Regions from separate parts of the Proteus sp. CA142267 genome, predicted to be linked through region 3. Evidence: predicted binding sites of a transcription regulator. Region 3 holds the regulator's gene; each other region holds the start of a gene.

What was found. The regulator sigma-54, encoded in region 3, starts transcription at its own class of promoters, with help from an activator protein. The targets are predictions, from matches to a motif close to GTTGGCACANNTTTCGCTNT.
Positions count from the first base shown of each region.
Region 1: a site for sigma-54 is predicted at 8,011-8,030, ahead of glnA (glutamate--ammonia ligase). Genes of this name have one in related genera too.
Region 2: a site for sigma-54 is predicted at 3,354-3,373, ahead of glnK (P-II family nitrogen regulator). Genes of this name have one in related genera too.

Region 1 covers NZ_QPMG01000009.1:90,088-100,488, forward strand. The annotation lists gene C0T34_RS14400 (CsgG/HfaB family protein) at 1-565, shown strand, start outside; gene C0T34_RS14405 (DUF4810 domain-containing protein) at 590-943, shown strand; gene C0T34_RS14410 (DUF799 domain-containing protein) at 940-1,596, shown strand; gene hemN (oxygen-independent coproporphyrinogen III oxidase) at 2,458-3,831, shown strand; gene glnG (nitrogen regulation protein NR(I)) at 3,852-5,276, opposite strand; gene glnL (nitrogen regulation protein NR(II)) at 5,287-6,333, opposite strand; gene glnA (glutamate--ammonia ligase) at 6,520-7,929, opposite strand; gene typA (ribosome-dependent GTPase TypA) at 8,289-10,124, shown strand.
Region 2 covers NZ_QPMG01000008.1:51,073-61,473, forward strand. The annotation lists gene C0T34_RS13360 (SmdA family multidrug ABC transporter permease/ATP-binding protein) at 1-1,398, shown strand, start outside; gene C0T34_RS13365 (SmdB family multidrug efflux ABC transporter permease/ATP-binding protein) at 1,385-3,172, shown strand; gene glnK (P-II family nitrogen regulator) at 3,415-3,753, shown strand; gene amtB (ammonium transporter AmtB) at 3,766-5,058, shown strand; gene tesB (acyl-CoA thioesterase II) at 5,101-5,976, opposite strand; RNA gene ffs (signal recognition particle sRNA small type) at 6,302-6,398, shown strand; gene C0T34_RS13390 (HHA domain-containing protein) at 6,790-6,993, opposite strand; gene tomB (Hha toxicity modulator TomB) at 7,039-7,401, opposite strand; gene C0T34_RS13400 (efflux RND transporter permease subunit) at 8,033-10,401, opposite strand, start outside.
Region 3 covers NZ_QPMG01000003.1:161,556-171,956, forward strand. The annotation lists gene kdsD (arabinose-5-phosphate isomerase KdsD) at 1-328, shown strand, start outside; gene kdsC (3-deoxy-manno-octulosonate-8-phosphatase KdsC) at 356-913, shown strand; gene lptC (LPS export ABC transporter periplasmic protein LptC) at 930-1,508, shown strand; gene lptA (lipopolysaccharide ABC transporter substrate-binding protein LptA) at 1,489-2,022, shown strand; gene lptB (LPS export ABC transporter ATP-binding protein) at 2,029-2,754, shown strand; gene rpoN (RNA polymerase factor sigma-54) at 2,814-4,295, shown strand; gene hpf (ribosome hibernation promoting factor) at 4,319-4,606, shown strand; gene ptsN (PTS IIA-like nitrogen regulatory protein PtsN) at 4,756-5,223, shown strand; gene rapZ (RNase adapter RapZ) at 5,303-6,157, shown strand; gene npr (PTS phosphocarrier protein NPr) at 6,154-6,426, shown strand; gene rnk (nucleoside diphosphate kinase regulator) at 6,602-7,012, shown strand; gene pmbA (metalloprotease PmbA) at 7,130-8,458, opposite strand; gene yjgA (ribosome biogenesis factor YjgA) at 8,646-9,206, shown strand; gene C0T34_RS08135 (barstar family protein) at 9,280-9,561, opposite strand; gene C0T34_RS08140 (ribonuclease domain-containing protein) at 9,561-10,061, opposite strand; gene tldD (metalloprotease TldD) at 10,148-10,401, opposite strand, start outside.

The DNA of each region.
Region 1 (10,401 bases), on a different contig from region 3:
TAACACAACTTATACAGGCACTAAGAGCGCTATTTCTATTGGTAAGTTTGATAATCGTTCTAGTTATATGAATGGAATATTCTCTGATGGAGTTGATAGATTAGGAAATCAATCCAAAACGATTTTAATGACGCATTTACAGCAAACAGGGCGTTTTAATGTATTAGATAGAGCTAACTTATCTGAATTAAAAGAAGAAGCTGGCATTAAAGGACAAAGCCAACAGTTAAAAGGTGCAACATATGTTATCACTGGCGATGTCACTGAATTTGGCCGTAAAGAAGTTGGTGACCGTCAATTATTCGGTATTTTAGGCCGGGGTAAAACACAAGTTGCTTATGCCAAAGTGAACTTAAACGTTGTGAATGTGAATACCTCAGAAGTGGTGTTCTCATCTCAAGGTGCGGGTGAATACGAGCTTTCTAATCGTGAAATCATTGGGTTTGGTGGAACAGCAAGCTATGACTCAACACTTAACGGTAAAGTGCTTGATTTAGCTATTCGTGAAGCGGTTAATAACTTAGTTGCAGGTATTGAAAGCAATGCTTGGCAGCCTTCAAAATAATGCACATTTTATAAGGATATAACGATGTCTAAATCATTAATAGGACTTGTTTTGGGTGCATTATTGCTGACGGGCTGTGCAAGTGGCCCTAAACCACTTTATAACTGGGATAGTTATCAACAAGTGGTGTATCAGCACTATCAACAAAGTGAAAGTGATCCTCAAGCACAAATCGATGCATTAAAGAAAAGTATTGAGCTTTCTCGTGCTAAATCATTAGGTATTCCACCAGGATTACATGCACATTTAGGTATGTTATACGGTGCAACGGGTGCGTTAGATTTAGCTATGGCTGAATTTAGTGAAGAGAAAGCACTTTACCCAGAATCAGCGGAATTTATGGATCGTCTGATGAAAAATAAAGGAATGCAAAAATGAGCCGCTTATTTACTTTAATTTGTTTGGCTTTTGCGCTGGTATTAACAGGTTGTGCCCAGCCTGTTAAAACAGATTACTCCGCATTTAAACAGAGTAAACCAAAAAGCATTTTAGTCTTGGTGCCTCAGAACCATACAACAGAAGTTGGAGCTGGACACAGTTTCTTATCTCAAGTGACGTATCCATTGGCGGAAGCTGGGTATTATGTGTTCCCTGTTGCTGTCGTTGAAGAGACATTTAAGCAAAATGGCTTATCTATGGCTGGGGATATTCATGCAGTAAGTCCTAATAAATTACGTGAAATCTTTGGTGCTGATGCTGTTTTATACTTAGATATCATAGAATTTGGAACGTCATATCAAATTATTTCTAGTGATACGAGAGTTACTGTTGCTGCTAAGCTTGTTGATCTTCGTAATGGTGGTGTGTTGTGGAGCAGCTCTGCAACGGCATCAAGCACAGAAACAGAAAGCTCATCGAGTAGTTTAGTCGGGATGCTGGTTTCAGCGGTTGTGAATCAAATCGTGAATACAGTATCAGATAAAAGCTATCAAATTGCAGGTATAGCCAGTGTCCGTTTACTTTCTGCTGGAAATGCGAATGGCATTCTGTATGGCCCTCGTTCTCCTAATTATGGTAAAGAAGCAGAATAAATGAATGCTATAAAATAAGTATAATAAAGAGAAAGGCTCTGCTTATTAACTTTAGAATAAGTAGAGCCTTATTTTATTTATAGGTAATAAATAATAATTATTCTTATTTGGTGTTAGGTAATGCTACATATATTTATTGTAAGATAAACGTGAAATAGAAGAGTGAATAAAAGAGATGAATTGTTATTGAAGAGATAAACCATCCTTGGTTGCTAGTCCGTTTCCTTCCGTGGTTAATAATCCATAATTCGGGTATATAAAAGAGACTGATTAAATAAGAGAAACGTCAATTAGAATAAGATAAGGTATGGGGGATGCTATCTTTCCTTGTAATATAGCGACCTTTATTCTTTAAATGAGCCTCAAATTTAAATCAAAACACGACTTAGTTGGATATTAATCAATGTTTGTCTCTAGGATATGTAATATTATAATTTAGGTAAAGATATAATTGTTACTATTATTATAATCATCGAATTAAGAGGGAATAAAAGAATAATAAAACTAATATAACGAGATATTTAATTAATTTAAATCGTATTTTGAGTAATATATCGTTTTAAACTCGGTGTGAAAGTTTTCTTCTGATATTTCACGATGAATTGAGATTACTAACATATTGAATAAACTTAATTTATTCATGAGTATCTTTAATGGATAAGATTATTTTTACATAATGTGATTTATATCACGTCGTATATTTGAGTGTTATCGCCTATCAATAAGAAGAAAGGGATTTATACGATACCCCTTTCGATCATATCCAGTTCCCGATTTATTGGTTACACTATTCTTTCAGATATTCATAATGTCTGTTTGCTGGTATGAAATATCAGCGGTTCACTTTTGGAAGGTAGAGGCATGTCAGAACAAACAATTATTTGGGATCTTGACCTGATCCATAAGTATAACTATTCAGGTCCTCGCTATACATCATACCCAACAGCATTAGAGTTTAATCAGCAATATGGCGATGATGATTTTATCAAAGCGACTCAACGTTATCTTGAGCGCCCTTTATCGCTTTATATTCATATCCCTTTCTGCCATAAGCTGTGCTATTTCTGCGGCTGTAATAAAATTATTACGCGGCATAAACATAAGGCAGATGAATATCTTGATGTTTTAGAAAAAGAAATTATTAACAGAGCTCGTTATTTTAAAGACAGAAAAGTGACTCAGATGCATTGGGGCGGGGGGACACCTACTTTTCTGGATAAGCAACAAATTAGCCGATTGGTTTCGCTATTACGCCACCATTTTCATTTTGTTGATAATGCAGAACTCTCTATTGAAATCGATCCTCGTGAAATTGAGCTAGATGTTATCGACCATCTGCGTCACGAAGGATTTAATCGCCTAAGTATGGGTGTGCAAGATTTCAATAAAGAAGTACAACAAAAAGTTAATCGTGAGCAAGATGAAGCGTTTATTTTTGCATTGGTAGAGCGTGCGCGTGAAGTGGGTTTTCACTCCACCAGCATTGACTTAATTTATGGTTTACCTAAGCAAACCAAAGAGAGCTTTGCCTTTACATTAAAACGCGTTATTGAATTATCACCTGATAGATTGAGTGTTTTCAATTATGCACATTTACCTAATTTATTCGCTGCTCAGCGTAAAATTAAAGATGAAGATCTCCCTTTAGCTGAAGAAAAATTAGAAATATTACAAGAAACAATTTCTACGCTGACAACAAACGGCTATCAGTTTATTGGTATGGATCACTTTGCTAAACCTGATGATGAATTAGCAGTTGCTCAGCGCAAAGGTATTTTACATCGTAATTTCCAAGGCTATACCACTCATGAAGAGTGTGACTTATTAGGTATGGGAGTTTCTGCAATAAGTATGTTAGGTGATAACTATGCGCAAAATGAAAAAGTATTGAAAGAGTATTATGCGCGTGTAAATAGTGAAGGGAATGCATTATGGCGAGGTTTATCTCTGACTAATGATGATTGTATTCGCCGAGATGTAATTAAAACCTTAATTTGTAATTTTAGTCTGCGTTTTTCTGATATTGAAAAAATGCACAATATTGTTTTCCATGACTACTTTAAAGAAGATTTAGAATTACTCGTGCCAATGAAGGATGACGGTTTAGTTGAAATAACAGCAGATGGTATTCAAGTTACACCACGAGGACGTTTGCTTATTCGTAATATCTGTATGTGTTTTGATACTTATTTGCGAAATCAAATGCGCCAACGTCAATTCTCGCGTGTTATTTAATCGATGAAGGGGGTTGGGGATCAATATTCCTCTATCCCTAACTCTTTTAATTTACGGGTTAATGTATTTCTACCCCAACCTAATAATCTTGCCGCATCTTGTTTATGCCCTTGTGTGTATGCCAAAGCACTAAGTAATAGCGTGCGTTCAAATTGAGGCAGGGCATCTGTTAAGATATTTTCTTTCCCTTCCCCTAATGCTTCATCTGCCCATAATGAAAGATGCTGTGACCAATGTTGAGAAGAAGCAATTCGACTGATATTTTTGGCTTTCTCATCAGGTTGGCGAATTTCTTGTGGTAAATCTTGAGGCATAATCTCTTGGCTTGCCGTCATTACCGTTAACCAGCGACACACATTCTCTAATTGTCTGACGTTACCTGACCAGTTGTATTCCATCATTATTTGCAAACTTTGCTGATGAAGCACTTTGGTTTCGACACCTAATTCTTTAGCTGTTTTTTGTAGAAAATAGCGCGCTAGGCTGGGAATATCTTCGGTTCTATCGCGTAATGGAGGTAACTGAATGCGTATTACATTGAGTCGATGATAGAGATCTTCACGAAAATCGCCTGCTTGAACTCGTTTTTCTAAATCTTGATGTGTAGCGGCAATAATACGCACATCGACTTTTACAGGAGCATAACCACCGACTCGATAGAATTGCCCTTCAGCAAGAACCCGCAGTAAACGTGTTTGAATATCAAGAGGCATATCGCCAATTTCATCAAGAAACAGTGAGCCACCGTTCGCTTGTTCAAATCGGCCTTGACGTACTTGAGAGGCTCCTGTGAATGCGCCTTTTTCGTGACCAAAAAGCTCTGATTCAATCAAATCTTTAGGGATGGCTGCCATATTTAAGGCAATAAAAGGAGAGGAAGCTCTTGGGCTGTGGCGATGTAATGCATGTGCCACTAACTCTTTCCCTGTCCCTGATTCCCCATTAATCAGCACACTAATTGAAGAGCGAGAGAGCCGACCAATAATGCGGTAAACTTCTTGCATTGCAGGTGCTTCGCCAATCATATCTGAAACTGATTGCAATGAAGTATCATTGGTATTTGGTTGTTTTTGCTCACGATAATGAGTAATGGCGCGATCAATTAATGCCAACGTTTCGTCGATATCGAACGGCTTTGGTAAGTAATCAAATGCCCCTTGTTGATAGGCATTAACAGCAGCATCCAAATCAGAATGTGCCGTCATAATAATCACGGGCAGAGTTGGATATTGTTCTTTAATTATTTTTAGAAGAGATAAACCATCAATATCAGGCATGCGAATATCTGATAACAATACATCAGGTATTTCTGCATTAAGTGCATTAAGTACATCATTCGCATGTTCAAAGGTTTTACATAACAGACCTTCACGAGAAATAGCGCGTTCAAGTACCCAGCGAATAGAGCTGTCATCATCAACAACCCATACATTTCCTTTTTGCATTGGTTATCTCCTACTTAATTGGTAAATAAATAGAAAATTCAGTATTTCCGGGCCAACTGGTAAATTCAATTTTACCTGCATGCTGATCCACTAAATTACGTGCAATAGATAACCCCAACCCATTGCCACCTTCTCGACCACTAACCATGGGATAAAAAAGTGTATCTTGCAGATGAGGAGGAATGCCATCACCAGTATCAATCACATCAATGCGAGCAACAAGGCGATGGCGTTCGCCATGAAGTGTGACTTGAAAAGCAGTACGGGTACGTAAAATAATCGTCCCTCCTGTTTTTTCAACGGCTTGTAACGCATTACGTGTAATATTTAGGAGTACTTGTTCTATTTGATCTGGGTAGTGCGATAACTCAGGTAAGCTCGGATCGTAATCTTTTAGCAAGGTAACATTTTCAGGGCATTCGAGTGAAATAAGCTGAGCAACGCGCTCAACAACATGGTGAATGCTCTGATGTGTTTTTGTCCCTGGATGTTGAGGGCCGAGTAATCTGTCCACTAGCACACGTAGGCGATCAGCTTGTTCAATAATGACTTGCGTGTATTCCGTTAAGGCAGGATCAGGTAAGGATTTTGCCAGCAACTGAGCCGCGCCTCGTAATCCTCCTAACGGATTTTTAATTTCATGTGCCAGCCCCCTAACCAATTCCCTAGCAGCCATTTGCTGGGCTTGTTGGATCTGCTCTTGGCTTAACCGGCGTTGACTATCCATAGGCGCCAGTTCCAGCAAAATATGTTGCTCGGAAATAGGTTGGGCACTGAGCGACATTGTGTGTGATTGGTTATTAACAACCAATATCACTTCATTGTCGGTAAAGCTTTGTCCATTCGCTAATGTTTCACGCATTAAATCAGCATCAAAAGAGTAATAGCTGAAAAGGGCAGTGAAAGGCGTTTCAAATAATTTTCGACGGCTTTGTGCTAAAACCTGTAACGCAGAATGATTTGCGTAGCAAATAATAAACTCTTTGTTGATAACCAATACAGAGTGTATCAATGAGTCTAAAATTAATGAGTTGTCAGGTAAGTCTGCCGTTTCCATATTGAATACCCCATTGCACCATTTTAGTGCATCTTACCTTTATTACATTAATGAACCAATGCGTAAGTGAAAAGACTGACTCCTTAAGTGGGAGAAAAGTGCCCATCCGAAGATGGGCAAAATAGCTTCACGGCAAAAAAAAACAGTTTTACATCTAGGCTTAAGTGTTTATTAGTAAAAATAGTCTTAAGCGCTGTAATACATTTCAAATTCAAGAGGATGTGGAGCCATACGTACACGTTGAACATCAGCACGTAATAACTCTAAATAAGCATCAATAGCATCATCAGTAAATACACCACCGCGAGTTAAGAATTCACGATCTGTATTTAATGTATTTAATGCTTCTTCTAATGAACCTGCGACAGTTGGGATCTCTTTCGCTTCTTCTGGTGGTAAGTCATAGAGGTTTTTATCCATAGCATCACCAGGGTGAATTTTATTGATAATTCCATCAAGACCAGCCATCAACTGCGCAGCAAACGCAAGGTAAGGGTTTGCTAACGGATCTGGGAAACGTACTTCAATACGGCGTGCTTTCATGCTAGCAACAACTGGAATACGAATTGACGCTGAACGGTTACGTGCAGAGTAAGCCAGCATTACAGGTGCTTCAAAACCCGGAACTAAACGTTTGTAAGAGTTAGTGGTTGGGTTAGTAAATGCATTTAATGCACGAGCATGTTTGATAATACCGCCGATGTAATACAGCGCCATTTCAGATAATCCGCCGTATTTGTCGCCTGCAAATAGGTTTACACCGTTTTTGGACAGTGACATATGGCAGTGCATACCTGAACCATTATCACCAACTAATGGTTTTGGCATAAAGGTTGCTGTTTTACCAAATACGTGAGCGACGTTTTGTACCACGTATTTATAAATTTGGGTTTCATCTGCTTTTTTGGTCATAGTATTAAAGCGAGTAGCCACTTCATTTTGACCCGCAGTTGCTACTTCATGGTGATGAGCTTCAACAACTAAGCCCATTTCTTCCATGATGTTACACATAGTAGAACGAATATCTTGTGATGAGTCGACAGGTGGTAGTGGGAAATAACCCCCTTTAACCATTGGGCGGTGACCTTTGTTGCCGTCTTCATATTTGGTATTTGTATTCCATGCAGCTTCAATATCATTGATAGCGTAAGAAGCGCCTGAAATATCGTTTTTGAAACGAATATCATCAAACAGGAAGAATTCTGGCTCTGGTCCAAACAGCACTGTGTCTGCGATACCACTTGATTTTAAATAGTCTTCAGCACGTTTTGAGATAGAACGTGGGTCGCGATCGTAACCTTGCATTGTGCCAGGTTCTAAAACGTCACAACGAATAATCAGAGTTGGATCTTGGAAAAATGGGTCAAGCATTGCGGTTGTTGCATCTGGCATCAGTACCATGTCTGATTCGTTAATGCCTTTCCAGCCACCAATAGAAGAACCATCGAACATTTTTCCTTCTTCAAAGAAATCATCGTTAACCTGATGAGCCGGAATAGTAAGATGTTGTTCTTTACCGCGGGTATCAGTGAAACGTAAGTCAATATATCTAACTTTATGTTCTTCAATCATGGATAACACATGTTCAAGGGACATAGGAACTCTCCTGGCGAATGGTTTTATTGAGTGCAGTGGCCTTACACATTTTTCGGTGAATTTTTTGCTCACCTAAATTCTATTGCGAAAAGCATGCCAACTTATCTAAAAAGGGATATATACTGTATTGATGAAGTTTAGTGTAGAATATCTCCTGTGATTTTTTAATTATTGCACAAAATTGGTGCAAATTAAGCCTAATTGGTTGCACTGTTTTGGTGCAATTGAACGGATGCTACTAAATTCTGAGGCGTGAAAAGGATCACAATTCAATTAATTGCATATTGTTAAGCAATCATTATTGTGATCTTGTTTAGTCTCTCGTCTAAAGCGTGTACAATACTGCGCTTATTTCTACAATGCCTGAGGCAAATTTTGTGATCGAAAACTTGCGTAATATCGCCATCATCGCCCACGTTGACCATGGTAAAACAACTATCGTCGATAAATTACTACAGCAATCCGGTACGTTCGGTGAACGTGAAACCGTTGCTGAGCGCGTGATGGACTCAAATGATCTCGAAAGAGAGCGCGGAATTACTATTCTTGCGAAAAATACAGCGATTAAATGGAATGACTATCGTATCAATATCGTAGATACCCCAGGACACGCCGACTTCGGTGGTGAGGTAGAACGTGTTATGTCTATGGTAGACTGCGTTCTATTGCTGGTTGACGCGATGGATGGCCCAATGCCACAAACTCGTTTTGTGACACAAAAAGCGTTTGCTAACAACTTAAAACCAATTGTTGTTATCAATAAAGTTGACCGCCCTGGTGCGCGTCCAGACTGGGTTGTTGATCAGGTATTTGACCTGTTCGTAAACTTAGGTGCAACTGACGAACAACTTGATTTCCCAATTATCTATGCATCTGCATTAAACGGTATTGCGGGAACAGATTACAATGACATGGCTGAAGATATGACTCCGTTATATGAAGCTATTGTCAAATATGTAGAGCCACCAAAAGTTGATCTGGAAGGCACATTCCAGATGCAAATTTCTCAGTTGGACTACAACAACTACATGGGTGTTATCGGTATCGGTCGTATCAAGCGTGGTAAGGTTAAACCTAACCAGCAAGTGACTATCATCGATAGCGAAGGTAATACTCGTAATGGTAAGGTCGGTAAAGTGTTAGGTCACTTAGGCTTAGAACGTATCGAAGTTGAAGTAGCAGAAGCTGGCGATATCATCGCAATCACTGGCTTAGGCGAACTGAATATTTCTGATACGATCTGCGAAACAGGAGCTGTTGAAGCATTACCTGCATTAGCCGTTGATGAACCAACTGTTAGCATGTATTTCTGTGTTAATACTTCACCTTTCTGTGGTCGTGAAGGTAAGTTTGTGACTTCTCGCCAGATTTTAGATCGTCTGAAAAAAGAGTTAGTCCATAACGTTGCATTACGTGTAGAAGAAACTGAAGATCCAGATGCATTCCGTGTATCAGGTCGTGGTGAGCTTCACCTGTCAGTTCTGATTGAAAATATGCGTCGTGAAGGTTACGAATTAGGTGTATCTCGTCCTAAAGTTATCTTCCGTGATATTGACGGCCGTAAACAAGAGCCTTTCGAACAAGTTACTATCGACATTGAAGAGCAACACCAAGGTGATGTGATGCAAGCGATGGGTGAGCGTAAAGGCGAAATGCGTGATATGCAACCAGATGGTAAAGGACGTGTACGTTTAGACTACATAATCCCTAGCCGTGGTCTGATTGGTTTCCGTACTGAATTTATGACCATGACATCAGGTACTGGTTTACTGTATGCAACATTCAGTCACTATGATGATGTTCGTCCAGGTGAAATCGGTCGCCGTAATAATGGTGTTATGATCTCTAATGGCCAAGGTAAAGCCGTTGCTTACGCACTGTATAGCTTACAAGACCGCGGTAAATTATTCGTTACTCATGGTGCAGAAGTTTATGAAGGCCAAGTGATTGGTATTCATACTCGCTCTAATGACTTAACAGTAAACTGCTTGACGGGTAAAAAGCTGACCAACATGCGTGCTTCTGGTACAGATGAGGCGACAACGCTGACTCCACACCTGAAACAAACATTAGAACAAGCATTAGAATTTATTGATGACGATGAGTTAGTTGAAGTTACTCCGCAGTCTATCCGTCTGCGTAAGCGTTATCTGTCAGAAAACGATCGTCGTCGTGCTTACCGTAGCAAAGACTAATTCGTTATTCTGATAACATAATTCTTAGGGCGCGTTAGCGCCCTGAGTTTATACTCGTCATACTTCAAGTTACAGAGTTGGCTGCGTTTAACTAGTCGCCTAGCTGTAACTTAAATTATTTAGAGTATGTGGTACTAGTTGTACTATAAGACGAATGCGGTGGAAAATTTGCCACCGCATAAGTTTTTCTCTTCCTGCCTCTCTTTTCTTACCTTTTATTCCTCAAGTTGCATTTACAATTTAAGTATTTTTTTCTGGTATCAATATCAAAAGTCAT
Region 2 (10,401 bases), on a different contig from region 3:
ATTGCACGTACCACCAATGATGTTGATAAAGTCGTTTTTGCAGCGGGCGAAGGTGTACTGACCTTAGTGGATTCTATGGTTATGGGGCTTGCTGTGCTTGTCATGATGAGTATTCAGTTAAGTTGGGAACTAACACTAATTTCATTATTACCTATGCCAATCATGGCAATTTTGATTAAGCGATATGGCGATAAACTACACAGTCGCTTTAAAACCGCACAGGCACTTTTCTCTTCACTCAATAATCAAGCACAAGAAAGCCTGAGTAGTATTCGCATGATCAAATCATTCGGGCTAGAGCAACAGCATGCCTCTCGTTTTGATGATGTTGCAAAAGAAACTGGACGCCAAAATATGCGTGTTGCACGAATTGATGCGCTATTTGATCCTACTATTTTCATCGCTATTGGTTTTGCTAATTTACTCGCTGTGGCCGGAGGTAGCTATTTTGTTATTAATGGCAAAATGACATTGGGTGAACTAACCAGCTTTGTGATGTATTTGGGACAAATGATCTGGCCAATGCTGGCATTAGCATGGATGTTCAATATTGTTGAGCGTGGTAGTGCTGCTTATAGCCGAATTAATAGCTTATTGGATGAAAAACTCGATATGGTTGATGGTGAATTATCACCAAAGCAAGGTCGGGGTGTGTTATCTGTTGATATCAAACGTTTCCAATATCCCGAACAAACAACAGAAACACTGAAAAATGTTCATTTCACATTATCACCTGGTGAAATGTTGGGTGTTTGTGGAATGACTGGGAGTGGAAAAAGTACATTACTTACCGTTATTCAACGACTTTATGATGTAACTGAAGGTGAGATTTGTTTTCAATCTATACCTATTTATCAATTGAAACTTGATGAATGGCGAGCACGATTGGCCGTTGTTAATCAAACACCTTTCCTATTTTCAGATACCATCGCGGGAAATATTGCCTTAGGGCGTCCTGATGCGACAAAAGAAGAAATAGAGTCTGTTGCGAAACTGGCAAATATTCATGAGGATATTTTACGCTTACCGGAAGGGTATCAAACACAAGTCGGTGAAAAGGGCGTAATGCTATCTGGCGGACAAAAACAGCGTATTTCTATCGCTCGAGCACTATTATTGGATGCTGAAATCTTATTATTAGATGACGCTCTATCCGCTGTTGATGGACAAACTGAATATCAAATTTTACAAAACTTGTCGCAATGGCGAAAAGACAGAACGTTAATTATTAGTGCTCATCGCTTATCTGCATTAGTTGATGCTACGAATATTTTAGTTTTAAAACAGGGTGAGATTATAGAGCAAGGTACACATCAGCAATTAATTTCAATACCGGGTTGGTATCAAGATATGTACCATTATCAGCAATTAGAGGCCGCGCTGGATGACGATGAATAAAAATAAATCCGTTAAAGCGCTATTACCTGCATTAAAGCGTCTTTTGACTTATGGTAAAAACTATCGCAAGCCTATGACATGGGGTGTCATTATGCTGTGGGTAGCTGCCATTGCAGAAGTGGGGGGCCCATTAATTGTTGGTTATTTTATTGATGCAAAAGTTGCCACAAATAATGTGGAATTAATGTCATCATTAGGCCTGGCGTTAGCTTTCATCCTTTTACAGGTGATCGCTGCCACACTTCACTATTATCAAGCTATTGTGTTTAATCATGCGGCTGTTGGGGTTGTACAACAATTACGCACTGATGTAATGAGTGCAGCACTAAAACAGCCATTAAGTGCTTTTGATAATCAGCCTGTAGGGCAATTAATTTCTCGTGTAACAAATGACACTGAGACGATTAAAGATTTGTTTGTGAACGTGTTACCAACATTATTCCGAGCGATTGCTTTAGTGGTTGTAATGCTGATCGCCATGTTCTTATTAGAATGGCAAATGGCATTAATCGCGATGACAATCTTCCCAGTAGTTATTGGTGTAATGATGCTTTATCAGCGACTTAGTACGCCGATAGTTCGTAATGTGCGTCATTTTCTCGCCAATATAAATGATGGTTTCCATGAAGTCATCAATGGCATGTCAGTTATTCAGCAATTTAGGCAACAAGCTCGATTTGGTGAAAGAATGTCAGATGACAGCTGGCAACATTACCAAGCACGTATGAAAGCGTTAAAACTTGATGGCCTGTTATTACGTCCTTTACTAAGTATGCTCTCTGCGTTGGTTCTGTGTGGTTTATTAATGTTGTTTGGGTATCAAGGCAGTGCTGTTATTGGTGTTGGGGTTATTTATGCATTTATTAGTTATTTAGGTCGATTAAATGAACCCTTGATCACCCTGACATCTCAGCAGTCGATTTTACAACAGGCAGTTGTCTCTGGTGAACGTGTTTTTGAACTAATGGATGCTCCTTTGCAGCGCTACGGTTCATCATCACACACTATCACCCAAGGTAATATTGATGTTAACTCTCTTTGGTTTGCGTATCGTGATGAGCAATGGGTATTAAAAGATATCAATTTAACTATTCCTGCTCGTCATTTTGTCGCATTTGTTGGGCACACAGGAAGTGGCAAGAGTACTTTAGCTAGTTTATTAATGGGAAATTACCCTTGGCAAAAAGGGAGTATCTTTTTAGATAATCAACCGTTAGAAGCATACTCTCACGCCGCATTACGCAGTGGTATTGCGATGGTGCAGCAAGATCCTGTTTTATTGTCTGGCTCACTGCATGACAATATTACATTAGGGCGTGAATGTGATGAGTCACATTTATGGCATGTTCTAGAGACAGTACAACTTGATCAGTGGGTTAAAGCATTACCTGAAGGGCTACAAACAGAACTTGGTGAGCAAGGTAGTCGCTTATCTGCTGGGCAAAAGCAGTTACTTGCATTGGCTCGTGTACTATTAATACCTCCTCGTATTCTTATTCTGGATGAGGCAACAGCAAATATTGACTCAGGAACAGAACAAGCCATACAGAAAGCATTAAAAGTGGTTAGGGAAAAAACGACACTGATTATTATTGCTCACCGACTCTCCACTATTATTGAAGCCAATGAAATTGTGGTGCTTCATCGTGGTGCAATTGTCGAGCAGGGCGATCATGCTAAGTTACTCTCACAAAAAGGCAGATACTATAATATGTATCAATTACAGCAAGTCAGAGAGTCTTTACAAGAACAAGATCCTATTGAAGTAGAATAATAACCTTAAATAAAAAATATAATTTTAAAGGGCACATCATTTTTATGTATGTGCCCTTTTTTATTTCCCGATTATCTTGCTTTGAGCAAAATAGCCGTCATATTTTTGCACCAATTCGGTGAACCTTTTCACTTTAATAGTTTTAAATATTTATTTTCTTATAAATATCAATCAATTAAATAGTGGCATATCTTTTGCTTTGCTATATAGACTTTGCTCTTTCAAATATCGACGAGGTTTATATGAAATATATCATCGCCATTATTAAGCCATTTAAATTAGAAGAAGTACGAGAGTCACTCTCTGAGTTAGGCATAAAAGGAATGACAATCAGTGAAGTAAAGGGATATGGGCGACAGAAAGGACATGCAGAGTTATATAGAGGAGCTGAATACGAAGTTAATTTTCTTCCCAAAGTAAAAATAGAACTCGCTATTTGTGATGAACAACTTGAGCCTGTTATGCAAGTGATTATGCAAGCGACAGATACAGGAAAAGTAGGAGATGGAAAAATTTTTGTTTTGGAATTATTGCAGGCAGTCCGTATTCGTACCGGTGAATCTGGTGATGAAGCACTTTAAAGGAGATATTCGATGAAACGCTTACTTTCTTTGCTATTAATGTTAGTGCTTACACACTTTTCTTCATCTGTATTTGCGACTGAAACAGTGACTGTTGATAAAGCCGATAATGGTTTTATGTTGATATGTACTGCTTTGGTTTTCTTTATGACTATACCTGGTATCGCCTTGTTTTATGGAGGATTATTAAGAAGTAAAAATGTACTTTCTTTGATCACACAAGTGATGATGACCTTTAGTGTTGTGGTCATTCTTTGGATAACTTTTGGCTACAGTTTGGCTTTTACTGTGGGCAATAAAGTCTGGGGTGGGTGGTCACTTACTTTTTTGAATAACGTATCACTGGATTCACTCTCTGGTTCAATTAATCAGTATGTGCATGTTGCTTTTCAAGGATCGTTTGCGGTTATCACTGTTGCATTAATTGTTGGGGCATTAGGAGAGCGTATTCGTTTTTCTGCATTGCTTATTTTTACGATTATTTGGTTCACTTTTTCTTATATCCCTATTGCTCATATGGTATGGGGAGAAGGTGGCTGGTTAATCGATGATGGTGCATTAGATTTTGCTGGGGGAACCGTCGTACATATTAATGCTGCTATTGCGGCTCTTGTTGGTGCTTACTTACTTGGTAAACGACGTGATAGTCAGCATACAGCGCTTAAACCTCATAATTTGCCTATGGTTTTTACTGGTACGGCTGTACTTTATATCGGTTGGTTCGGTTTTAATGCAGGCTCTGCTGGCAGTGCAAATGCGATTGCGGCTTTAGCGTTTTTAAATACGGTAGTTGCAACTGCGGGAGCCGTACTTTCTTGGACTGCATCAGAATGGATAACCAGAGGTAAGCCCTCTATGTTAGGTGGTTGTTCAGGTTGTATTGCAGGGTTAGTGGCGATTACGCCTGCTGCTGGCACAGTTGGCGTGATGGGCGCTTTATTTATTGGTGTAATGGGAGGGATTATTGGGCTTTGGGGGGTTGTTGTTTTAAAGCGCTGGTTAAAAGCCGATGATGTTTGTGATGTTTTTGGTATTCATGGTACTTGCGGTATTGCGGGTTGTCTATTAACAGGGATATTTACGGCTTCATTTTTAGGTGGCGTAGGGTATAGCGATGGTATGACACTGAGTAAACAGGTTTTAATTCAATTAATGAGTGTTGTGATCACGGTAATTTGGTCTGGTGCTGTTGCTTATATCAGTTTTAAAATCGCAGATAAGTTGGTGGGGTTACGCGTTTCTGAAGAGGAAGAGCATGATGGATTAGATTTAACAACTCATGGTGAAAGAGCTTATCAGCAGTAATTGTCTATTCCCCCTCTTTTGAGGGGGGAATATACCAAGGTATTATTTTGAATGTTTAGTACGTTTTTGGCGAATTACCCCTTCTTGAACAGAAGACGCCACTAACTGACCGTTTGTATTAAAGAATTTACCTCTCACAAATCCTCTACCGCCTGATGCTGAAGGGCTTTCAATCACATAAAGCAACCAATCATCCACACGGAATGGACGATGAAACCACATCGAATGGTCAATTGTAGCAACTTGCAGGCTTGTATCCATAAAGCCTAAACCATAAGGTTGGAGAGCAGTTGGTAAAAAGTCAAAATCAGAGACATAGCCAAGCAAGTATTGATGCAAGAAAGGATCAGATGGCATTTCACCACGACTACGATACCAAACATAGCGTTCAGCAGGCGCTTTAGAGTAGCCAAAAGGGCTAAAATATTGCACTGGACGTGCCTCAAAAGGCGTTTCTCGTAGTGCTAAAGATTTAATCGGCTCAGGTAATTTAGGCGCTAATTTCTTTAAAATCTCATGTTGTGAAATAAGTTCATTTGGAAAAGGAACATCAGGCATTGCATCTTGATGTTCAAAACCTTCTTCAAATTCTTGAAAAGACACCGTCATATAGAAAATAGGCTTACCATGCTGGATCGCACTGACTCTACGAGTGCTAAATGAACCACCATCACGGATAAATTCCACATCATAAACGATAGGCTTATGGCTATCACCAGGACGTAAAAAGTAGCTATGAAATGAGTTGATATAACGGTTATCAGCAATTGTCTGTTTTGCCGCGTATAGTGCTTGTCCTACTACTTGCCCACCAAAAACTTGAGGTAATCCTAAATCTTCGCTTTGACCTCTAAATAGACCTTCTTCTATTTTTTCAAGTGCCATCAAATTGATGAGATCTTTCAATGCTTGACTCATAGTGTACCTGTATCATTAGATCTGGTTATTTTTTATAAAGTTGATTATATACAATCCTAAGAAGATAAAAAAATAATCTCCCTTTTTTCTCTTGGATCGCAACCTAATGATAAATGCACAGAGTTGATGGAGATTATTATTTATCAGCTTATTGAATACTCTTTGATGAGTTTATGAGAGAAAAAAAGAGCGTTAAAGGCAATTGAATAATCAGTGAGCGTATATTTGGATAATTAATCATCACTTAGGCTCGCTTTCCTTGCTATTTAAGTCAGTTTAAAACATAATGCGTGTCGTCTTAGCAATAAGACAATCTATGGGGTCTTGTTGGTTCTCCCGCAACGCTAACTTGTTAACTCGGTCAGGTCCGGAAGGAAGCAGCCATGGCAGGTGTCGCGTGTGCCGGGATGTCGCTGGCAAGGCCCCACCCAATTTCTAGCCCTTCATAATTTCTAATCTCTCATAATTATTATTTCCTAAGATTATTTATCTTCCTTTATATTTTAACTCTCTATACGTGTTTTTGAGTGCTGTTTTCTTTAGATTTGAGAGTCAATATTATTGAATAGAAAATAGTATGCTTAATGTATCAATTTATTATTGGAAAATTTACAGTAGTGTTTATAAATGGAAGGAATATTTGGGTAAAGCAGTGCAGTCATGCCGTAATAAGTCAACGGCATGATGGTGTGTAATCATTCTACTGATAAGAGAACGTGAATAAAACGATATCTAAATTAAGAAATAATAACCCTACTACTATAAAAAATAAAAATAGCAAAAATAAAACTAAGGCAATTAAATAGAACTAGATTATCTTACAAATTTCCAAACAGATGCTGGGATTTTATCATATAGCTTATTCATTGTGAGTTCTGCTAAACGGTGGTCTGCGGCTGAATAAAACAGCTCCAGTTCATCATCAGAGAGTTCATATTTGTTTTTTTCAATCACACGTTCTAATGTTTCGATTGAAGTACATTTTCTTAAACGCATTAGATAGTCTGTCTTAGTCATGTTGTCTTTTCTCTATTATTAAAATAAAACTAAAGATAATTAAATTTACTTAATATAACTTTTTGGGTTTTTGGCAATGAGAGTTAAAAGTGACAAGTTTAACTCTTTCCAATTATTGATATCTGAGTAAGAAATTGATGCATTACCAAATAAACGATAAGTCTCTTCAAGGTACTCTTCTATAAGCGTATTAATGACATGTTTATCTGGGTATTTAATCTTAAATTTCCAACTAAAGTCCATAATGTGTTCAATTAGGACATTAAGGTCAACGCTTTTTGTGCTACTCAGATCATTGTGCCAAACTGTGCTACCTTTATCTAATGAGCCTAAAGCTTGCTGCAATAGCTCTTCACATAAAAATGACAATTCAGCTAAATCTACTTTTTCTGGTGAATATTCGTCCATAATATATCGTAATTGAATTAATAGAAAATATTCATTAATAATGATAAATGCTTAAAATTGAACTTATTAACGAGAGACATCACATAATTCATTAATGGATTAATAAAAAACATAAACTTGAAAATGGGTGTTTATATTTACTCGTATGCTAAAAGAGTTTAATAGTTATATTTATTATTTCTAACAAATTAATAGCATATCAAAAGATAATACTAAGCACTCAATTGCACACAAATGAGTTTGAAATTTATACAATAAGCATTTCTTTGCTTAATATAGCACTATTATTGCATAAGTCACTATCTGAACAACAGAATTTTGTCTATTTTCGTAAAAATCAACAAATCTCAATTAAAGAGTGTTTTTCTTAACGTAATGATTATCTTTGTTTTTATTATGATTTGAATGTTTAAGCGTGCAATTGAGGCATAATTATCGCTGTTATTTATAAATAACAGAACTGTTTAATTTTGACAAAAAGTCACATATAAGAAAAAAAATAAAATGAGTTTATTGATTAAAGAGATATTTCTTAAAAATAATATAATGAGATAAGTTTTCATTTAAAACAATACATCAATAGATAAAGAAAAAGGTCGCTTGCGCGACCTTTTTGGTATTCTCACTCAAATTAGTGTGAATGATTTGGATGTTCTAAATCTTCATTTTTCTTCGCGAATCGTCTACGGATCACGACGAAGAAAATAGGAACAAAGTAAATAGCAAGGGAGGTTGCGGCAATCATACCACCAAATACACCTGTACCTACTGAGTTCTGAGCACCAGAACCTGCACCGTTACTTAATACTAGAGGAATAACCCCTAACATAAAGGCCAGTGAAGTCATTAGAATTGGACGTAGACGCATTCTAACAGAGTCTAACGTTGCTTCTATGAGTCCTTTACCTTCTTTCTCCATTAAGTCTTTGGCGAATTCAACAATTAAGATTGCGTTTTTCGCCGATAACCCAATGGTTGTTAAGAGCCCAACCTTAAAGTAAACGTCGTTCTCAAGGCCCCTTATTGATGTTAGTGCAAGTGCACCAATAACACCCAGTGGAACGACTAACATAACTGAGAACGGTACTGACCAGCTTTCATAAAGAGCAGCAAGGCAAAGGAATACGACTATCAAGGAAATGGTATACAGCGCAGGCGCTTGGTTACCCGATAAACGTTCTTGATATGACATTCCTGTCCATTCATAACCGATACCGCTTGGTAATTTACTTGCGAGATCTTCCATCATCAGCATTGCGTCACCACTACTTTGACCTGGTGTTGCACTACCTTGAATTTGAACTGCTGGTAAACCGTTATAACGCTCTAAACGAGGAGAGCCGTATAACCAAGGATCTTTACTTGTATCAATGAAGGATGAGAATGGAACCATCTGACCGACATTGTTACGAACATAAAGATTACCGATATCTTGTGGCAACATACGGAATTGTGAGCCAGCTTGAACGTAAACTTTCTTAACACGACCACGGTCGATAAAGTCGTTAACGTAGCTACCACCAAACATCGTACCTAATGTTGAATAGATATCGCTAACTGCAACGCCTTGAGCTTGTGCTTTTTCTAGGTCAATATACAGACGATACTGTGAAGTATCTTCCTGACCATTAGGGCGCACACCCATTAACATTTGAGGCTGTTGCGCTGCCATTCCAAGTAATTGATTTCGGGCCTCCATGAGTTTTTCGTGACCGAGGTTAGCTTTATCTACTAACTCAAATTCGAAACCACCCGCAGAGCCTAACTCAACAATTGCTGGAATATTAAATGAGTAAACAAAGGCTTCCTTAATTTGGGATAATGCCATATTGGCACGACCTACAATTGCCGGAACTTTGTCTTCATCTGCTTTACGTTCATCCCAATCGTTCAATACAACGAAAACCAGACCCATATTTTGACCTTGACCACCGAAGCCGAAGCCACTAACGGTAAAGACAGATTTAACGAGTTCTTTTTCATCGGTATTGAAGTAGTCATTTACTCTTTCTAATACGCTTTGAGTTTGTTCTTGTGTTGCTCCAGCAGGTAACTGAACCATTGTCAGTAATACCCCTTGGTCTTCTTCTGGCAAGAACGATGCAGGTAAGCGAACAAACATTAACGCCATACCCGCCACTAATAAAACGTAAATCAATAAGTAACGACCAGTACCACGAAGTGTACGGGATACGCTGTCAGTATAGTGATGGCTACTCTTTTCAAAGGTACGGTTAAACCAACCAAAGAAACCAGTTTGCACACCATGACTGCCTTTCGGTATTGGTTTTAACATAGTCGCACAAAGTGCGGGTGTTAAAATCAATGCAACGAAAACAGACAGAACCATTGCTGATACGATGGTGATAGAGAACTGGCGATAAATCGCACCTGTTGAACCACCAAAGAATGCCATTGGAATAAATACCGCAGAAAGCACAAGAGCGATACCGACCAATGCACTTTGGATTTGTCCCATAGATTTACGTGTTGCTTCTTTAGGTGATAAACCTTCTTCTTGCATAACACGTTCGACGTTTTCTACCACAACGATGGCGTCATCCACCAGAAGCCCGATGGCAAGCACCATCGCAAACATCGTCAAGGTATTTATCGAATAACCAAACGCTGAAAGTATGGCGAAGGTACCTAACAATACAACAGGTACTGCAATTGTTGGGATTAACGTAGCACGGAAGTTCTGTAAGAACAGATACATAACTACGAATACCAGCATGATAGCTTCAATAAGCGTTTTTACCACTTCGAAAATAGAGATCTTAACGAATGGTGTTGTATCATAAGGATAAACGACCTCTAATCCTGCCGGGAAGAACGGCTCCATTTCAGCTAATGCAGCACGCACAGCAGTGGCTGTATCTAATGCGTTAGCACCTGTTGCTAATTTAATACCGATACCGGAAGCAGGTAAGCCATTAAAGCGAGCAATGGTACTATAGCTTTCAGCACCCATTTCAACTACACCAAGATCTTTTAGCT
Region 3 (10,401 bases):
CGCCACTTTACGTGAAGCCCTTGTCGAGATAACCCGTAAAAAATTAGGTATGACCGTTATTTGTGATGATAGTATGCTGATCAACGGTATCTTTACTGACGGTGATTTACGAAGAATATTTGATTTAGGGATAGATCTTAACAATGCCAAAATATCAGATGTTATGACAAGAGGCGGTATTCGTATTCGCCCCGATTGCTTGGCGGTTGAAGCACTAAATTTAATGCAAGCAAAACATATCACCTCACTATTAGTAACAGAACAAGATAGTGATATCCTGTTAGGTGTTTTACATATGCATGATTTATTACAGGCTGGTGTTGTATAAGCTATTCATAACGTTCAAAGGATAAAAATGAATACAATGATAGAAACTTGTTATGGTGCAGTAAGTGAGCAAATCATCAAAAAAGCAGAAAAAATCCAATTGCTGATTTGTGATGTTGATGGTGTGATGTCGGACGGACTCATTTACATGGGCAATAATGGCGAAGAATTAAAAGCCTTTAATGTCCGTGATGGGTATGGCATCCGTTGTTTGCTTACATCCGGCATTGAGGTTGCTATCATTACAGGTCGTCAGTCTAAACTGTTAGAAGATCGTGCTAAAACTCTTGGCATTACATATCTTTACCAAGGTCAGCATAATAAGCTTTTGGCGTATCAACAACTGTTAGATACACTAAACCTTAAACCTGAACAAACAGCCTATATTGGTGACGACCTGATTGATTTACCTGTAATGGAAAAAGTGGGGCTTTCTGTCGCCGTAGCTGATGCACATCCATTACTTACACCTCGTGCAAATTACGTGACACGCATTGCGGGTGGTCGTGGTGCAGTACGAGAATTGTGTGATTTAATCCTTTTAGCGCAAGGTCGGCTTGAAGAAGCTAAAGGTCTTTCGATTTAACGTATAACGATACAGAATGAATAAATTAAAATCCTGGTTTACCTTAATTCTTGCCATTATCGCCCTTGGGCTGATTGGCTGGAACTATACTAATAACACTGAATTCGGTGATGGTGAGATTGTTGATGATGGTCAGCCAACCTATCAATCCAAATCATCGATATCTTTTGTTTACGAGCCAACAGGTATACTCGGATATAAACTTGTTGCTGATGATGTCAAAAACTATGCTCAGCAAAAGTTTACATGGTTTACTAACCCTGTCTTAACTACCTATTCACCGACAGGGGATGCAACATGGACAGTACGCGCAAATAAAGCCAAGCTAACAAACAGTAAAATGCTCTATCTTTATGGCGATGTTCAAATTGATAGCTTAACAGATGATTCTCAGCTACAGAGAATAAGCACAGACAATGCTATTGCAAATTTGGATACACAGGATGTTTCCTCTGATGATGAAGTGACTATTATCGGCGTCGGACTGAAATCAGTCGGCTTAAAAATGCGAGGCAATCTGCGCGAGAAACGTGCAGAGCTGATTGAAAAGGTAAACACCTATTATGAGATCCCTAATGAATCAAAAAATCCGTAATACACTGATTATCGGTACACTTTTAGCGATAAGTGTACCTGCGATGGCGCTTAAAGATGACACACAACAACCTATTGTTGTGAACTCAGAGAAACAGTCGCTTGATCTAGAAAAAAACGTCACAACCTTTACGCAAAATGTTGTGATCAAACAAGGTTCTATCGATATTCGTGCTGATAAAGTTGTTGTCACACGCCCAGGCGGTGACTCCAAAAGGATCGTAATAGAAGCGTTTGGTAACCCTGTGACTTTTTATCAGTTACAAGATGATGGCAAACCTATCAAAGGTCGTGGTGAGAAAATGACCTATGAAATGGATAAAGAGCTAATGACCTTAACGGGTAAAGCCTATCTTGAACAATTAGACAGTAATATCACCGGTGATAAGATCACTTATCTCGTCCCAACTCAGCAAATGGAAGCTTTTAGCGGTAAAGGTAAACAAGTAACTACTGTTTTACTGCCTTCCCAGTTGCAAGAGAAAGGCCCTGGTGTTAACAACAAAGGTAAGTAACACTTTATGGCGCTGTTAAAAGCTGAAAATTTAGCGAAAGCATACAAAGGGCGCACCGTTGTCGGTGATGTGAGCCTGAACGTTAATTCAGGTGAGATTGTCGGCTTACTTGGACCTAATGGTGCAGGTAAAACAACCACATTTTATATGGTTGTTGGCATTGTAGCTCGTGATGCAGGTAGTATTACAATTGATGATGAAGACATTACGCTGTTACCGTTACATGAACGAGCACGTAAAGGCATTGGCTATCTTCCTCAAGAAGCGTCTATTTTTAGACGCTTAAGCGTTTATGACAACATTATGGGGATCTTAGAAATCCGCCATGATCTAACACCTGAAGAACGGAAAGACCGTGCAGAAGAGCTGCTAGAAGAGTTTAATGTCAGCCACTTACGTAACAGCTTAGGGCAATCATTATCAGGGGGTGAACGTCGCCGTGTTGAAATCGCGCGGGCATTGGCAGCGAACCCTAAATTCATTTTATTAGATGAACCTTTTGCGGGTGTTGACCCTATTTCAGTATTAGATATTAAAAAAATTATCCAGCATCTACGTGATTATGGATTAGGTGTGCTAATTACTGACCATAACGTTCGTGAAACATTAGATGTGTGTGAACGTGCTTATATCGTCAGCCAAGGTCACCTTATTGCTCATGGTTCACCAGAAGAAATTCTTGAAAATGAGCAAGTTAAACGTGTTTACTTAGGTGAAGGCTTCCGCCTGTAATCTTTGATTCACTTTTACTCTGTCATGGATGACAACAGCAAAGGACTCATCGCATTATTATGAAACAAAGTCTGCAACTTCGTCTTAGTCAGCAACTGGCCATGACGCCACAGCTACAACAGGCTATTCGTTTGTTGCAACTTTCGACGCTTGAATTACAACAAGAAATTCAGCAAGCGCTTGAGTCTAATCCACTTCTAGAACAAGACGATGATCAACAAGATCCCGTTTCAGATGATACCTCTCATACAGAAAATCAGTCAGACTCCACAACAGAAACAACAACTGAAAACGAAGTTGAAGAGTTCGATACGCTGGATGCTTTAGAGCAAAAAGAGATGCCTGATGATCTCCCTTTAGATACTCAATGGGAAGAGATCTACACCGCAGGCACACCTTCTGGCACCAGTAATGACTATACTGATGATGAACTTCCACTGTATCAAGGCGAAACAACTGCTTCATTGCAAGATTACCTAACATGGCAGGCTGATCTCACTCCATTTTCAGAAACAGACAGAGCTATTGCAATAAGTATTATCGATGCTATTGATGAAACAGGATATTTAACTGTCACAACAGATGACATCCTTGCTGGAATGGGCGATGATGAGTTAGAGCTTGATGAAGTCGAGGCTGTATTAAAACGTATCCAACGCTTTGATCCTATAGGTGTTGCTGCGCGTGATTTAAAAGAGTGTCTTTTGATTCAGCTATCCGCTTTTTCAACAGAAACACCTTATCTTAAAGAAACGCAGTTAGTGATTAGCCAATATTTAGAATTGCTAGGTAACCGTGACTTTCGCCAATTGATGCGTCAAACGAAGTTGCGAGAAGAGACCCTTAAATCTGTTATTGAGATGATCCAGTCTCTTGATCCTAAGCCCGGATTAAGTATTGATACAGGCGAGTCAGAGTATGTTATTCCAGATATACTGGTAAAAAAATCAGGTGAACGCTGGCAAGTTGAGTTAAATACAGATAGCATTCCTCGCCTACGAATAAATGAGACCTATGCGGCATTGAGTCAATCGACTCAAAATGAGAGCGATGGAAAATTTATTCGTGACAATTTACAAGAAGCCAAATGGCTGATAAAAAGTTTAGAAAGCCGTAATGAGACATTATTAAAAGTCGCTCATTGCATTGTTGACACACAGCAGGCATTTTTCGAATTGGGTGAAGAGCATATGAAACCTCTTGTGTTAGCAGATATTGCTGAACAGGTTGAAATGCACGAATCCACCATTTCTCGAGTGACAACGCAAAAATTTTTGCATTGCCCAAGAGGAATTTTCGAATTGAAGTATTTTTTCTCTAGCCATGTGAATACTGATAGCGGAGGCGAAGCCTCTTCAACAGCAATCAGGGCTTTAGTGAAGAAACTAATCGCAGCAGAAAATCCAGCGAAACCACTTAGTGATAGTAAACTGGCTGATATGCTTGGAGAACTTGGAATACAAGTTGCTCGACGCACTGTTGCGAAGTATAGAGAGTCATTATCCATCCCGCCTTCAAATCAACGCAAAGAGTTGGTTTGAGCATAATTGAGAAGGAAGACACTATGGAACTTCAAATCACTGGTCATAATATTGAATTAACCGATGCTCTGCGTGATACAGTCAAAGCAAAAAGCGCGAAATTACCTCAGTTCTTTGACAAAATTAATAACGTTCAGGTGATCCTGAAAGTCGAGAAAGTTAATAAAATCGCGGAAGCGACCATTCAAGTTAATGGCGGTGAATTGCATGCCTCTGCGGAAGCAGAAGATATGTACGCAGCAATTGATGGATTAATGGATAAACTGGCTCGTCAATTAACCAAACACAAAGATAAACTGAGACAACATTAATTCATTTCCCATTGTAAAATGGGGATACAATCGGCGAAGTTACTGCGTTGTTTATGACTCGGTTTAAGCCAACGCCTAATCAATATCAGTAACAAAAAACCAGATGTCACCTTGTGGCATCTGGTTTGCTGGTCTAAGTGAATAAGACAATGAACAACGATACAAAGATGAATATTAGCGACGTACTTTCTCTGGCATGTACGCATAATGATGTACATTGCACGAGTAAAAAGCGCGCGTTAGAAATTATCAGTGAAAATGCAGCAAAAGCACTTAATTTACCGGAAACACTGATATTTGAAGCTTTATTGACGCGCGAAAAAGTCGGTACAACAGGGATTGGGGGTGGTTTAGCTATCCCTCATGGACGTATTGAAAGTGATGAAACAGAAAAAGTAGTTGGTGTGTTTCTTCACCTAAGCGAACCTATTGCCTTCGACGCTATTGATAATCAACCTGTCGACTTGTTGTTCGCATTACTCGTTCCTGCGACACAATGTAAGGAACATTTACACACACTGTCTTTGATTGCAAAACAGTTGGCAGACAAAAACTTATGTCGCCGACTACGCTCCGCACAAAGTGATGAAGAGCTTTATCAGATTATCACAGAATAACCCCTACGGGTTTAGTAGGACGCGAATAGCATACAGTGGAATGATATTCATCACTGGGAAATTATAGGGGAGCTACCTCATGGTGCTGATGATAGTCAGCGGACGCTCTGGTTCAGGTAAGTCAGTCGCTTTGCGTGCGCTTGAAGACATGGGATTTTATTGTGTTGATAACTTACCTGTTGATCTTTTACCTGAGCTAGCAAAAACACTGGCTGAACGTGATGCTTCTGCTGCCGCAGTCAGTATTGATGTCCGAAATATGCCAGAGTCGCCGGAGATCTTCGAAAAAGCGCTGGAAAGTTTACCCGCTGAATATTCTCCACAACTCTTATTTTTAGATGCAGATAGAAATACCTTAATTCGTCGTTATAGTGATACTCGACGTCTTCACCCTCTTTCTACCAAGAACCTTTCATTAGAAATGGCAATTGATACCGAAAGTGATCTACTTGAGCCATTGCGATCGCGCGCTGATCTCATCATTGATACTTCTGAGATGTCAGTTCATGAGCTCGCAGAAATGTTGCGTACTCGCTTATTAGGTAAGCGTGAACGTGAGCTGACGATGGTCTTTGAATCATTTGGCTTTAAGCATGGTATTCCTATTGATGCAGACTATGTTTTTGATGTGCGCTTCTTACCAAATCCACATTGGGATCCTAAACTGCGTCCAATGACAGGTCTTGATCGCCCTGTCGCGGCATTCTTAGATAGACACACCGAAGTTCATAACTTTATTTATCAAACTAGAAGCTACCTTGAACTTTGGTTGCCGATGTTAGAAACCAATAACCGTAGTTATTTGACGGTTGCGATTGGTTGTACGGGAGGTAAACACCGTTCTGTTTATGTTGCAGAGCAACTCGCAGATTATTTCCGTTCTAGAGGGAAAAACGTACAATCACGCCACAGAACACTAGAAAAACGCAAATGACCCAATATCGACAAGTTGCGATTAAAAATCGACTCGGTATGCATGCAAGACCTGCGATGAAATTGTTTGATTTAGTAAAAACATTTCAATCAACCGTCATTTTACGCAACAACGAAGGGGTTGAAGCACAAGCGGATAGTGTGATTGCTATGCTGATGTTAGATTCAGAGCAAGGCAGTCAAATTGATATAGAAGTTACTGGTAGTGATGAAAATGAAGCTATTAATGCTATTATCGCATTATTTGAATCGGGGTTTGATGAAGAATAATCGTAATAGAAAACAATAGATTAGCATTTCTTAACTAAATAACCCGAAAGAGACTGTGATCACTGTCTCTTTCTTTTTTATACAGAACCGCCTATTATCTCTTATATGAGTTTAACAACACCCCCACCTCACCCGTGGGGGTGTTGTTTTGCATTGGAATAAATTGGAGTGTGGTATGACAAAGCCAACAATTATCATCAACGAACTTGATGCAGAACGTTTAGATTCATTACTTGAACAACCGGCATTTGCAGATAGCCCGATTGCTGAAGCATTGAATGAAGAGTTAGATCGTGCTGACATTGTTACACCAGCTGATATCCCTGCTAATATTGTCACAATGAACAGCAAAGTCCGTTTTATGGACTTAAAAAATAATGAAGAGCGTACTCGTACGTTAGTGTATCCTGCTTCATTAAAAGACAGCACTACTGAACTTTCCGTTATGGCACCAATGGGTGCTGCGCTACTAGGTTTAGCGATTGATGATGAGATCAGTTGGAAGCTACCAAATGGCCTTGAAACCAAGGTTAAAGTATTAGAAATTCTATACCAACCTGAAGCTGCGGGTGAATTACACCGTTAAGCAGAGCTGAAGGTTCGCGTCTTATTTTTATCTTCTCAAATTGAAAAGCTCACTGATAAACGCGATATCTCAGCCCATTGCGGGCTGAGATTAAAGGTCGCGATAACTCTCTAAAATTTACTCACCTGCAATACTCATTTCTGGTAATAACAGCGATCCACACTGAACATTACTGCGCATCTCGATATCATCACCCATAGCGGCAATATTTGCCCACATATCTTTTAAGTTACCCGCAATAGTCACTTCGCTTACAGGGTACTGGATTTCACCGTTTTCAACCCAAAAACCGCTCGCGCCACGAGAATAATCACCCGTTACTGTGCTGACGCCTTGTCCCATCAATTCAGTGACAACAAGACCTGTTCCCATCTCTTTTAACAACGCATCAAACGATAAACCTTGCCCTGGGATATACCAGTTATGTATCCCACCAGCATGACCATTACTTTTTAAACCCAGTTTTCTTGCTGAATAAGTGGTTAATAGCCACTCTTGTAATATGCCATCTTTAATGATTTCGGCATCTGTTGTGCGCACACCTTCGCTATCAAACGGTGTTGATGCCAAGCCTCTCATTAAGTGAGGACGCTCTTGAATATTTAGCCATTGAGGGAAAATTTGCTTACCTAAGCTATCGAGCAAACAAGAAGACTCACGATAAATCATGCTACCACTGATTGCCGCAACCAAATGACCAAAAATACCTGTCGCAACATCGGCTGCAAAAATAACGGGGGCTTTCATAGTTGGGAGCTTACGAGGTGCAAGGCGAGATAAAGTACGGCGAGCACATTCTTGACCTACCCATTCTGGTGATTCTAGATCATCAAAACGACGACTAATGGTGTAGGCATAATCACGCTCCATATCTTCACCATCACGAGCAATAACACAACTCGACATAGAATAGCGTGAAGATGAATAGCTTTTTAATAAGCCAAGGCTATTACCAAATACACGGGTTCCACTGTGGCTATTAAAGCTGCCTCCTTCGGTATTAATAATACGGCTATCGCTATCTAAAGCGGATTTTTCTGCTCTTGATGCTAATTCAATCGCTTTATCTGCCGTTACCTCGGTAGGATGGTAAAGATCAAGGAAAGGCGCATCAAAAGCTAATAGCTCTTGATCAGCAGGTCCTGCATATGGATCAACAGAAGTGTAGCGCGCAATATCCACAGCGGCCTGTACAGCACGCTTAATTGCATCAGGACTTAAATCTGTTGAAGATGCACTACCTTTACGTTGTTGTTGGTAAACCGTAATGCCTAAAGCACCATCACTGTTAAATTCAACATTTTCAACTTCACCATAACGCGTACTCACACTTATGCCCGTCGATTTATTAATAGCGACTTCGGCACTATCACACTGTTTTGCAGCTAGCTCTAATGCGAGTGAGACGGCGTCTTCAAGCTGTTTTACCTGATCTGAATTATTCATTGAGAACCATTTTTCCTAAGGAGAACATCACTTTTTACTTATTTTTAGCAAAGTAAATCAATTGGCAGGTGGTCAACAAGCGATTTTCCCAGTTACAATAGAAGATATATGAATGTTATCACCCGTCGGGCTTTTGGTCATTCACCAAATCACACTCCCGGCTTACTCTGCAACAGGAATTTTTATTATGGCAAAGCAGCCTGAAGAGTGGCATTACCTCAATCCTGAATTTGACGATACGTCGTCAGAAGAGGAAGAAGAGGACGAAATCATCTGGGTCAGCAAAAGCGAAATTAAACGTGATGCTGAAGCACTCAAAAAACTGGGTACTGAATTAGTTGAATTAAGTGCGCAAGAATTAGAACGTGTGCCATTAGATGAGAAATTATTAGCCTCTATTCAATTAGCACAAAAAGTACAGCGTGAAGCACGCCGTCGCCAAATTCAATATATTGGAAAACTACTACGCAATGTGGACGAAGATCCGATCCGCCAAGCGCTCGATAAACTGAAAAACCGTCACAACCAACAGATATTAGTGTTACATAAACTAGAAGATCTGCGAATTCGCCTTGTCGAAGGTGGCAATGAAGTGATTGAAGAAGTCGTGGCGCTTTATCCAATGGCCGATCGTCAACAATTACGCACACTTATCCGTAATGCGAAAAAAGAAAAAGAAGCGAATAAGCCACCAAAATCATTCCGCTTACTATTTCAATATCTAAAAGATTTATCAGAATCAGCATAAAACCTGATCATCCTGAAAACGCAGTGTAAACTCAGTATCACTGCGATTTTCAGGGCGTACTTTTTGCTCTTAATTACTTTTGTGCTTTATGCTCACAATGAAAGCTCAATACGTCTTTACCAAGCTCATTTTGTGCTTCTTGCATCACTTCCACTAAAGGCTGAAAATCACGGGAATGATGAGGTAGATGCTTGAAAACGATACTGACAGGCAATTCTATTCCTCCCACCAATGCATCCCATAATGCATCTAGGTTATCGCCAAAATTATCATCTAACTGAAATTGCAGTGCAAAATCCTGATAAAAAGCATCTCTATCTACTAGTATCTTAAAATCGAAGATAACCTGTTTCATTAAGGAGCAACCTTTGTCATTGTACGGTAATGATCGGTGGTGACATAAATCAATCCATCATTCGAATAGAGCAATCTGTCGCTACCACGATGACCACAGTGATAATTCACATCAGCTTCATACCACTGGCGTCCTGCTTCTTCTGGTAGCTGTTTTTCACGGTTCATAAAACGATCGCCACCAATTGCTCTTCCCGGCAAAACTTCACATAAGTTACCTTCTTTCGCATTCCAGCCTTGTTCTCTTGCCTGTTTTTTAGTGAGATAAAAACTCGGTAGCTGTTGATGACGTTGTAAATAGTTAGCCACTGCATTGGCTTGTGTTTTTTCATCAATAGAAAGAGGGAGTTGTGCTGGTTTATTGCTGCTATTGCTTGATGATGTTGGAACAGAAACTGGCGATGAAGAGGATGATATTTTCGCTTCAGGAAGCAAACCTTTATAGAGAACACCAAATAAAACAGCAATAACAATAATAACTGGTAATAAACGTTTACCCATAAATTAGCACCTTCACTGTCGCTAGGATAAAAAACTCCATCAAAAGATGGAGTTTAATTAATACGTATAAATAACTATAACAAAGATTAAGCAGTACCGCCTACGGTGATCTTATCAAGCTTCAACGTAGGTTGACCGACACCAACAGGGAGGCTTTGTCCTTCTTTACCACAAACGCCCACTCCTTTATCTAAAGCGAGATCATTTCCCACCATAGAGACCTGTTGCATGGCTTCAATACCTGAACCAATCAGAGTTGCCCCTTTAATTGGTTTTGTTATTTTTCCATTCTCGATTAAATAAGCTTCTGAGGTTGAGAAAACAAATTTACCTGATGTGA